2 regions of the Paraburkholderia sp. MM5384-R2 genome follow, and region 2 is predicted to be linked to the other one. Evidence: riboswitches for the same ligand, from Rfam matches in the RefSeq annotation. Region 2 holds a riboswitch; the other holds the start of a gene.
The links. Region 2 has a riboswitch for cobalamin ahead of HDG37_RS32325 (CbtB-domain containing protein). Riboswitches for the same ligand answer to the same signal wherever they lie in the genome.

Region 1 (5,843 bases), on a different contig from region 2:
ATACGCGGCCGATCGAACGCGTCGATCGGCATGATCTCGAAGTCCGTCACACGGTGGCTGCCCGGCGCCCATTTCGGCCGCACGCCGAGCAGCGCGAGCGCCTGCGCGATATCGTCGCCGCCGGTGCGCATCGTCGCGGTGCCCCAGACCGACAGGCCGATCGCGCGGGGATAATCGCCGTGCTCCTGCAGATGCCGCTCGATCAGTTGCTGCGCCGATTTCAGGCCGAGTGCCCACGCGGCTTGCGTCGGCACCGCGCGCGTGTCGACCGAATAGAAGTTGCGGCCGGTGGGCAGCACGTCGGGCCGACCGCGCGACGGCGAACCGCTTGGACCTGGCGGCACGAAACGTCCTTCGAGGCCGCGCTTTAGCTGCGTCATTTCCTGCGGGCCGCAGGCGTCGAGACGCGGCAGCACGTCGTCGCGCAGACGTCCGATCACCTGTGCCGCTTGCGGCAGACTTTCGTCGGCTACGGGGACGGCCTGCGAACGATCCGCGTCATCGCAATCGACACCGCAGACGCCGCGCAACAGCTCGCCCGCCAGCAATTCCAACCGCTCGCGCGTATCGCCGTAATGTCGCCACGGCGCATCGCTGACCCGCTGCAATACATCGGGTCGCGGGCCGTCCCATGCGGCGGCCCAATCCACCGTCAACGGGTCGAACCGATGATCGATGCGCAGATCGCGCGCCAGCGCGTCGACGAGCCCCGCCTTGCCGCCCTGCCCATCGCCGACCGGAAAGCGCCCGAGCGCGAGCAGCGTGTCGCGCCGCTGCACGCCGCGCGGCGACTGCCCGAACGTATGCAGGCCATCGCGAATCTGCGCTTCCTTCAGCTCGCACAGCCACGCATCGACGCGTGTGAGCAGCGCGTCTTCATCGTCCTGTCGGTTTGGCGCCGCGAGACTCAGCTCTTCGTGCAACCGATGCTCGACGATCGTCGTCAGAATCGTGCGACGCAAGAGCTTCGCGCGACGCGAATCGACCATCAATGCTTCGTAGTATTCGTCGACCTGGCGTTCGAGGTCCTGCAGCGGCCCATAGTTTTCGGCGCGTGTAAGCGGCGGCATCAGATGATCGATGATCACCGCCTGCGCGCGCCGCTTCGCCTGGCTGCCCTCGCCCGGATCGTTGACGATGAACGGATACAGATGCGGCATCGGTCCGAGAATCAGATCGGGCCAGCACGCGTCGCTCAAGGCGACGCTTTTGCCCGGCAGCCATTCCAGGTTGCCGTGCTTGCCGACGTGCACGAGCGCGTCGATGCCGAACTGATGGCGCAGCCAGAAATAGAACGCGAGGTATGCGTGCGGCGGTACGAGTTCGGCATCGTGATAGCTCGCGTAGTCGCCGTGCTCGCGCGAACGCGCAGGCTGAATGCCGACGAACACCTGGCCGCAGCGCCAGCCGGCGATCATGAAGCGGCCGCGCCGTAGCGTGGGGTCCTGCTCGGGCATGCCCCAGCGAGCGTTCAACGCGTCGCGCACGCTCGCCGGCAACGCGTTGAAATGCGCGAGATAGTCGTCGAGTGCGAGGCTTTGCAGGGCCGGACGCAGATCGCGTACGACCGGATCGTTGGTCACGCCTTCGGTCAGCCTGTTCAACAACGCGTCGCCGTTTTCGGGTAGTTCGCCGACCCGATAATCTTCATCGCGCAGCATCGACAGAATGCCGACCACCGACGCCGGCGTATCGAGCCCGACGCCATTGCCGATGCGCCCTTCGCTGATCGGATAGTTGGCGAGAATCAACGCGACTTTCTTGTCGGCGTTATCGAGCGAACGCAAACGGCACCAGCGCCGGCTCAGCTCGGCGAGAAAGCGCACCCGTTCGAGGTCGGGCTGATAGCGGACCACGTCGACCTGCGTATGCGCACAGCGATACGCGAGCCCCTTGAAGCTGATCGCGCGCGTGATGATGCGCCCGTCCACTTCGGGCAGCGCGATATGCATCGCGATGTCGCGCGAATTGAGGCCGTGGTTGTCCTTCAGCCAGTCTTCGCGATTGCCGCCGCTCAGGATTACCTGGAACACCGGCGCGTCGCCGGCGAGCGCGAGCGGTTCGGGGTCGTCGATCGCGGAAGCGGCGAACGCGGTCGTGTTCAGCACGAGCGCGACGCCATGTTGCGCGCACAGCGACTGCACGACATCGCGGCTCACCGCATCCTTCAGCGACGTGATCGCGAGCGGCAGCGGATTGAGCCCTTGCGCTTCGAGCGCGTCGATCAGCGCATCGAACACCGCGGTATTGGCGGCCTGCAGATGCGCCTTGTAGAACAGAATCGCGACGACCGGCGCGTCTTGCCGCCAACGCGCCTGCCAGTCGGCGACGATGGGGGTATCGCGCTCGGGGTGATACAGCGACGCGGCCGGCAACGCGCGCGGCGGATCGGGTTCGCGCCCCCAGTCGAGCGCGCGATACGCGACGCAGCGCAAAAACGCCTCGGCGTTCTGCGGACCGCCCTCGCGCAGATAGCGCCACAGCTGCTGACACAACTCGGCGCTCGCGGTGCTGCGCGCGAGCAGGTTCGGGTCTTCCTGCAGATCGCCGGAAAACATCGCGAGTGTTTGCTGTTTGCGCTGCGCGAGCGCGACCACCTGCTCGATGCCGTACGGCCAATACGTTTCGCCGCCGAGATGATCGACGACGACCACGCGCGCTTGCTGCAACACGTCGTCCAGATAGAAATCGACCGAGGCAGGCTGACGCAGATACGTGACGTTCGCGAGCCGCACGCTCGGAAAGCCGTCGCCGAGACGCGGCACCACGCTCGCGAGCAGCGACAGCGTGGTGTCGGCGGAACTGAGCACGACGATCTCGGCGGGCTGCTGATCGATGCGGATCACGCCCTGCGTATCGTCGACGAAGCCGCCCGGCGTCGTGCGCAGCAGATGCATGCTGGTGCGCCCGTTTATGCCGTCGCGTTCGACGTCGCGCCGAGCGCCGCGTCGAACGCCTGTTGCAGCGCGTGCTGGTCGAGGTCTGCGCCGATCAGCACGAAACGGCTCAACGCGCCGTCGCCATTTTCACCCGCTTGCCAGCGCCGGTCGAAGTAGCTGTCGAAGCGCCGGCCCACGCCCTGGATCACGAGACGCATCGCCGCGCCCTGCAGTGCCGCGAAGCCTTTGACACGGTAAATCGTGTGGGTTTCGACGAGCGCCTGCAAGGCGGCGAGCGCCGCGTCGCGCGACGGTACCGAGGCCTGCACGACGACCGAATCGAATTCATCGTGGTGATGATCGGGGTCGTCGGCGGAACCGTGGTGGTCATGACGCAGGTGGATCGTCTCTTCCGACGCCGCTTCGAGGCCCAGCAGCGTATGCAGGTCGAGCCGCCCCTGCTGCGCGCGCACGATCTTCACCTGCGGCGGAATCTCCGCGCGGATCGCGGCTTCGACCTCATGCTGCCGCGCGTCGTCGATCAGATCGGTCTTGTTCAGAATCACCAGATCGGCCGCCGACAACTGGTCTTCGAACAGCTCATGCAGCGGCGACTCGTGATCGAGATTCGGATCGGCCTTGCGCTGCGCATCGACGGCGAGCGGGTTATCGGCGAACTGGCCGCTCGCGGCGGCCGGGCCGTCCACCACCGTCACCACCGCGTCGACCGTGAAGCCATTGCGGATCTGCGGCCAGTTGAACGCCTGCACGAGCGGCTTCGGCAACGCGAGCCCCGACGTTTCGATCAGCACGTGATCGAGTTCATCGCGGCGCTCCGCGAGCTTTTCCATCACCGGGAAAAATTCTTCCTGCACGGTGCAGCACAAACAACCGTTCGCGAGTTCATACAATTGCCCTTCGGTCTCGACGCCGCTTTCATCGCAACCGATGCCGCAGCCCTTGAGGATTTCGCCGTCGATGCCGAGCTCGCCGAACTCGTTGACGATCACCGCGATGCGCTTGCCGCCCGCATGCTGAAGAATGTGCCGCAGCAGCGTGGTTTTGCCGCTGCCGAGAAAGCCCGTGACGATCGTGACGGGGATCTTGCGCAATTGAGTTTGCATCGTGAGGTCCATCCCTTGGTGTTGATCGGTATGCCGGAAAGTCCGCGCGTGGGTCCGCGTCGGCTGGCGAATGGAGCGAATGAAGCACGCGCAGCAGTACCAGCGATCACCAGACACGGGGACGAACGACGGCATGGCCGCGACAACGGAAATACAGAAAGCGGAACTGAGGTCATGAACGCGCCGCCGCCTCCCCGCGGCGGTCGTTCTGTTTCGTTGGGCCGGTATCCGGGCTGGCGAAAGCGCCGCTTCCCCTTCCCGGCCGAGTGGTTTCTCGTCCAGTGGTGAAATGTCCACGCGAGCTTGCGCGAGGACATCGAAGCCGGCACTGCGGTGCCCGGCTATCAAGCCGGAACCGCTTTTCGCTTACCGTTGCGGGGACAGCACAGGTTAGCCGCTCCAGAGCAGGTGGCTCCCTGTTTCCCGTTTAACTGCATGCGCACGAGCGCGCACGCGGGCACCCAAAGTGCGTGCGAGTGTAGGCCCGCGGCCTTGCGCAGTCAAGCAACGCAGCGAGCCGGAAAGCGCCGCCGAGGCTTATCCGGCAAGGCGCCATGTGCTATCGTATGCGCGCGTTTGGTGCCCGCACATGCGCTCGCGTGTGCAGTTAAACGGGAAACAGGCAGCGCCTCGCGCGTTCAACCTGTGCTGTCCCCGCAACGGTAAGCGACCTGCGGCGCGCGATTCGATTCGCCTTCGATTCCGACGTGCCGCGCATGCGTTTTTTGATGCCACTGTCCCGCGAATCCACAAACCGGGACGGGAAGGCGAAGCGCATGAGGCCGCCAGCCCGGATACCGGCCAGACGCGGAGGCGGTGCCGCATTGCATCCGTGCATCACGTGGCGCCGCCGGCCGCCGGAATCCGCGGGGAACGGATGTGAAGGCGTAGCAGCGCGGCATCGCGCGTGCCCGGATTCGCAGTTCCGCATGACCTCTATATTCATCGCCGCGCGCGCTGTCGCACGCCGCTTCTGTTCTTCCATCACCGCATGGCGCGCGCCATGCACGCCGCGATGACGCGCGCCTGGCTGATCGGCGCCGGTCCCGGCGACGTCGAACTGATCACGCTGAAGGCCACCCGTGCGCTCGCGCAGGCCGATGTCGTGCTCGTCGACGATCTGGTGAATCCCGACGTGCTGCAGTTCGCGCGCACCGACGCGCAAGTCGTGTACGTCGGCAAGCGCGGCGGCCATCCGTCGACGCCGCAAGCCGACATCGTCGCGCAAATGCTCGGGCATCTGCGCGCGGGGCGCAGCGTCGCGCGGCTCAAGGGCGGCGATCCGTTCGTGTTCGGCCGCGGCGGCGAAGAGTTGCAGGCGCTGCAGGCCGCGGGTATCGAAGTCGACGTGATCAACGGCATCACGGCCGGCATCGCGGCGCCCGCGGCGCTCGGTATCGCGGTCACGCATCGTGATCACGCGCAGGGCGTCGTGTTCGTCACCGGCCACGGCGCCGGCAGTGGCGAGCCGGACTGGGCCGCGCTCGCCGCGACGCGCATGACGCTGGTGATCTACATGGGCATGCACCGGCTCGGCGAGATCGCCCGCGCATTGCTCGCGGCCGGCATGTCCGCCGACACGCCGTGCGCGGCGATCGAGTCGGCGACGCGGCCTGAGCAGCGTCATGTGCTCGCGCCGCTTCGCGAGTTCGCCGAGGCGGTGGCGCGCGCGGGGCTCGGCTCGCCGGCGATCGTCGTGATCGGCGGTGTGGCGTCGCTCGCACTGGCGCGTGATGCGGCCAAACGCGACGCCGGCGTTGCTCACGAACTGGCAGCGAGCGCGACACGACACGGACTCGGACGCGCGATCAAAACGCTGAGCGTCGGCATCGGTTGCCGC
Region 2 (5,843 bases):
ACCCGGCACTGCTTCGTTTGCGTCGCTGCGTCTGCAGCAGAGAAACGAGATTATGGAGAGCGGTCGACAACACGTCAATACCCGTCTCACAATTTATTTTAAAAAGTTGAAGAGCTTAAAAATTGAGCAGCGCCGCGTGCAACCTGAATTAGTTAGGCTTCCAATTGAATTCTCCGGAGCGCCGCGGCGAAAGGGAGAGATGAGTGGAGTTGCGAAAAGCCGTTAAGCAGCTTTTCCACAGAAAATGTTTGCAAGGCTGTGGATAACCGCTCCACAACCGCGGCAAGTGCTTGATCCAAAACCATTCTCGCGCGTTGCGCGCGAAGCATGGCCGCTTGCGCGGCCACGCGTCACCGTCACAATCAGGCGGACTTCATCGTCACCCGCGCATTCGTACGCATAAAAGCGCTGCGCTCGACCATCGCGCCGAACAGCAGCCCGATCGTCGTCCACATGACCACCTGCATGCCGATCGCCGCGACGCGGAACTTCCACAGCAGCACAGCCGGGAACGCGGCCGGCACTTCATTGATGACCGGCATCGACAGTTGCACGGCCGCGATGACCACGACGAACAAGAGCCCCGCGACGATCGAACCATTCCACGCACCCAGCTTCGCCGCCGCGCGACGCCGCACCTTCAGCGAAAACACCATCGTCGCGAGCGAAATCGCGATCATTAGAAAGAACAGGCCCGTGCGCGTGCCGATCGTCTCCGGATCACCGACCGACGGCGGATTGGCCGGATACTTGATATTCGGCACGATCACGAGCGTGATGAACGCGCCAAGCGCGAGCCACGCGGACAGCGCGCGCACGCTCAACGTACCCGCGCGTCCATACGCATACGCAAACACCAGCGAGAACAGGCCGCCAAATGCCGCGCCATACGTGACCACGCCAGTCAGCAGGCCGAGGCCAGCCTGCGTCTGACGGCTCACGATTTCGGGCTCGGGCGCCTCGCCGCGCGCGGCGGCCGCTTTTTCTTCGAATGAAATGGCCTGATCGACCTGTGGTTCGCCGACGATTCGCGCGAACGCGAACGTGAGCAAGCCCGCGACGATGCCCGCGAGCATCCCGCGCACCAACAATTTACCTACCATGTCGAACTCCGTTAGTGGCAGGGAAAGCCGAGCAGATGACGGCCGTCGTGCACGAACTCATGCACGTACATGCCGGGCACGAGCGACGTCGCGCCCTGTTCCGCACCAACGAAGTAAAGCGCGAGCAACAGCAGCAACCCACCGAACACGACCCACGGCAGCAGTTCGCGCAAAGGTATGGGAGTGGGCTGGGCCGCCGGTTGCGCGGCGCGATCAAGAACAGCTTCGGTCATGATGGACATCTCCTGGGGTGACGCGCCCCGAAAGTCGATTGCAGAGGAATGGTGCGAAGTTCAGGTCTGGCTTTCGGCTCTTGTGGATTGCAATGCCGATTACAGTGGCGCGACCGCGCCGGGCTCTCACCGGCTTCCGTGCTTCGCAGTGTCAGTATTCTACGCGCTAAACTGCGGCTTCCGTGACGGCGAGGGCTACCTCGCAACGCGCGCCGATGAAACCTCGCAGGCAAGTGCGAATGGAGCGCCAACGCAAAGAATGGATACGCGACTATTACTGCTGAGCCACGCGGCAACGGCCGCGCAGCGCGCGGGCCGCTTCCCTGCCGACGATCCGCTCGACGCGCGCGGTCGCGCCGAAGCCGAAGCGGCGCGACCGCGTCTCGCGCTTCCCGCCGACGGCGCCGTGTTCACCAGCCCCGCCGCCAGCGCGCGCGAAACGGCCGCCGCTCTCGGTCTGAGCGCCACGCCTGTCGACGCATTGGCGGATATCGACTATGGCAAATGGCGCGGCCAGCGCCTCGCTGACATTGCCGACGCAACGCCCCGCGAACTCGCCGCCTGGACACGCGAGCCCGACGCCGCGCCGCCCGGCGGCGAATCGTTCGGTCAACTCGTGCAGCGAGTTGGAGAGTGGCTCGACGCGCAGCAGGCAGACGTGCGTTCATGCAATGCCGTCAACGAAGCAAGCTTCGCGGCCTTTGCGCACAGTCGAACCATCGTCGCCATCACCCACACGACTCTGCTGCGAGCGGCAATCGTGCACGCCCTCGGCGCATCGCCAACCGTGTTCTGTCGCATCGAGATCGCGCCGCTGTCGGTCGTCGAATTACGCCACTCGCGACGCGGCTGGTCGTGGTGGCCGGCCGCCAGCGCCTGAACGGCACCGCCGCTTACCTGCCCGACACCACGAGCCGCAACCGGTTGGACCCCTCGGGCGTCAGGGCGATTTCGGTGCGTCGATCCTTCGCGCCGAGATAAAAGTGCTGACGTCCCGGCGAATTCTGATCGTGCGTTGCATCGGGCAGGCACGACGCGACGTCGGCCGCGACCGCTTCCAATGCATCCGCGTTCGAGCCCGCCGCCTGATGCGGCGTCCACGTGCACTGGAAACTTCGATGCGCGGCCGAACATTGCGCGTCATCGCCATCAGGTTGCGCAACGCCTTTGCCGTCGTCGGGTGTCAGCGAGGCGAAGCCGTCCGGCGCCGCGGCCACGATCCGTTTGAGCGCACCGCAAGGTGTGGGGCTATCGTCGGCGGATGCACTGACCGGCAGCAGCGCAACGAGCGATGCCGCGGTAAGCGCGATAGCGGAAAGTCGATAGGTTTTCATGGTGTGCGTGAAGCTTCCCAAGTGCTGCTGAAGAAAAACTCGCAGGGAGCCACCTTTAACAGCACGCTTCATGCCCATGCGCACGAGGCCCGAGCACGCAGGCAATGCACGACGGCACACAAATTGCGTAGCGCCATACCGGCCGCGACATCGCGCCCGTTTCGATCAAAGCCACTGCCGACGTCATTTCAACCATCATGTCGACCACTACCGCCGCCCCTACCCCCGCCCGCATATCGTCGGGCATCGAAGGCATCGACGACATCCTCGGCGGTGGCCTTACGCCGAACCGCATGTACCTCGTGGAGGGCGTGCCAGGCACGGGTAAGACCACCCTCGCGTTGCAATTCTTACTCAAGGGCCTGCACGAAGGGCAGACCGGCCTTTATGTCGCGCTGTCCGAAACCCGTGCTGAACTGCTCGCGATCGGCGCGAGCCATGGCTGGGATCTGAGCCGTTTCGCGATACTGGAGCAACTGCCCGAAAAAGGGCTCGAACCGCAATACGAACAGACCGTGCTGCACCCGGCCGAGGTCGAACTCGGCGAAAGCGTGCGCAACGTGATCGAGCACGTCGACGAACTGAAGCCGGCGCGCGTCGTCCTGGACAGCCTGTCCGAACTACGTCTGCTGGCGGAGAACCCATTGCGCTACCGTCGGCAGATTCTCGCGCTCAAGCACCATTTCTCGACGCGCGAATGCACGGTGCTGCTGCTCGACGACACGTCGGCCAGCACCTCCGGCATTCAGCTTCACAGCATCGTGCACGGCGTGATCAGCCTCGAAAACGTCGCTCATGATTACGGCGGCAATCGCCGCCGTCTGCGCATCGCGAAGATGCGCGGCATCAAGTTCCGCGAGGGCTATCACGACTTCACGCTGAACACCGGCGGTCTGCGCGTCTATCCGCGCCTGGTCGCCGCCGAGCATCACAGCGAATTCGGCACGAGCCCGATGAGCACCGGCACGCCCGGCCTCGACGCGCTGCTCGGCGGTGGCCTCGTCCCCGGCACCAATTCGCTGATCATCGGCCCGTCGGGGGTCGGCAAAACCACCACCGTCGTGTCGTGCCTGCTTGCCGCACTCGAACGCGGCGAGCGTTGCGCGTGCTACGTATTCGACGAAACGCTCAGCACGCTGTTCACACGCTGCGCGACGCTCGGCATGGATCTCGCGCCGCACGTCGAAAGCGGTCTGCTGATGCTGCGCCAGATCGATCCCGCGGAAATCTCGCCGGGCGAGCTGTCGAGCGACGTGCGCAACGCGGTCGAAAACGAGCACGTGCGCTATGTCGCGGTCGACAGCCTGAACGCCTATCTGCAGGCGATGCCCGGCGAGCGCTACCTGCTGCTGCACATGCACGAATTGCTCGGCTATCTGAATCAGCAGGGCGTGGTCACGATGCTCGTGCTCGGGCAGCACGGCATCATCGGCGAAGTGCAGACCGAGGTCGACGTCAGTTATCTGAGCGACGTGGTCGTGCTGTTCCGCTATTTCGAGCACCACGGCGAAGTGCTGACGGCAATAACCGCCGTCAAGAGCCGCGCGAACGATCATGAACGCACGATCCGCCAGTTCCGCCTCGGCACCGAAGGCGTCGAGGTCGGCGAAGCACTGCGCGACTTCGAGGGCGTGCTGTCGGGCCTGCCCTTGTATCGCGGCAGCACCGCGATGCTCGGCGCGACGAACCATCTGATCGATACGTCAGGACAGTGAGCGATGGAGCAGCGTGTCCTCATCCTCGCACCGTTCGGCCGCGACGCCGAAGTGATCACCGCCGTGCTGCACAATGACGCACGCGCCTGCGTGAGCTGCGACGACGCCGACGCGCTCACCACCGAGCTCGACGTCGGCGCGGGCACCGCGCTGCTCACCGAGGAAGCGCTCGCGAACGGCCACGGTTCGAGCCTCTATGCGTGGCTCGAACGGCAGCCCGCATGGTCCGACTTCCCGTTCATCCTGCTCGCCGCCCGCAGCATCGGCCATCGATCCGCGCGCGGGCTCGAAGTGCTCGAACGGCTCGGCAACGTAGTGGTGCTCGAACGTCCGCTCAATTCGGAAACGTTGCGGCGCGCGATCGCGTCGTCGTTGCGGGCCCGCGGACGGCAATATGAATCGCGAAGGCTGCTTGCCGAGCGCATCGAGGCACAGGACGCGCTGGAGCAGCTGAACGATTCGCTGGAAAGCCGCATCGCCGCGCGCACGCACGAACTTGCGTCAGCCAACGACCGGCTGATGGCCGAGATCCACGAACGCGCGAAGGTTCAGGCCGTGCTCGTGCAATCGCAGAAGATGGAGGCGCTCGGTCAGCTGACCGGCGGCATCGCGCACGACTTCAACAATCTGCTGAACGTGATCATGGTCAACGCGGAACTGATCGCGCGCGTGAGCGGCGACGAACGCCTGCGCGGCATGGCGGCCACCGTCAAGCGCGCGACCGAGCGCGGCGCGAAACTGACTGGCCAGTTGCTGACTTTCTCGCGCAACAGCAACCCGAATCTGCAAGCGATCGACGTGGTCGCGCTGCTGCAGGGCATGCGCGACATCATCGCGGTGTCGCTCGGCTCGAGCATCCGCTATGACAACCACTTCGAGCGCACCGAAATGTGGACCCAGGCCGACGCAAATCAGCTCGAGCTCGCGGTGCTCAATCTCGCGATCAATGCGCGCGACGCGATGCCGGCCAGCGGGCGCCTCGACATCCACGTGACCCTGCGCGACGCGCCCGACCAGACGCTGAAGCATGGCCGCTACGTCGTGATCGAAGTCGCCGACACGGGCGAGGGCATTCCGCCCGACGTCGTGTCGCGCGTGTTCGATCCGTTCTTCACGACCAAGCCGATCGGCAAGGGCACGGGGCTAGGCCTGAGCCAGGTGTATGGCATCGCGAGGCAGGCGGGCGGCGCCGCGCGCATCTTCAGCGAAGAAGGTACCGGCACCACGGTGCAGATCTGGCTGCCGATGCGCGAGCGAGTGGCCGCGCACAGCGAAGCGGAGTCCGATGCGGAAGCGAACGCGGTCGGCGACAAGCGCGTGCTCGTGGTCGAGGACGACAGCGAAGTGCGCGCGATGCTCGTTGAATCGTTGCGCATGCTCGGCTACACGGTGACCGAGGCCGCCGACGGCCAGGCCGGCCTTGACCGCCTCGTCGACGATCATCCCGATCTGCTGATG

Region 1: linked by a shared signal. The riboswitch ahead of cobW (cobalamin biosynthesis protein CobW) and the one ahead of HDG37_RS32325 (CbtB-domain containing protein) in region 2 are both predicted to bind cobalamin.

Annotation. Positions count from the first base shown of each region.
Region 1 is NZ_JACHDI010000010.1:4,088-9,930, forward strand. It holds gene cobN (cobaltochelatase subunit CobN) at 1-2,897, opposite strand, end outside; gene cobW (cobalamin biosynthesis protein CobW) at 2,912-4,003, opposite strand; cobalamin riboswitch at 4,205-4,483, opposite strand; cobalamin riboswitch at 4,564-4,824, shown strand; partial or broken gene cobA (uroporphyrinogen-III C-methyltransferase) at 5,019-5,756, shown strand; gene HDG37_RS40045 (cobalamin biosynthesis protein) at 5,832-5,843, shown strand, end outside.
Region 2 is NZ_JACHDI010000030.1:52-5,894, forward strand. It holds partial or broken gene HDG37_RS38885 (hypothetical protein) at 1-226, shown strand, start outside; gene HDG37_RS32320 (CbtA family protein) at 363-1,103, opposite strand; gene HDG37_RS32325 (CbtB-domain containing protein) at 1,115-1,336, opposite strand; cobalamin riboswitch at 1,378-1,525, opposite strand; gene HDG37_RS32330 (histidine phosphatase family protein) at 1,596-2,216, shown strand; gene HDG37_RS32335 (hypothetical protein) at 2,230-2,670, opposite strand; gene HDG37_RS32340 (ATPase domain-containing protein) at 2,868-4,385, shown strand; partial or broken gene HDG37_RS32345 (ATP-binding protein) at 4,389-5,843, shown strand, end outside.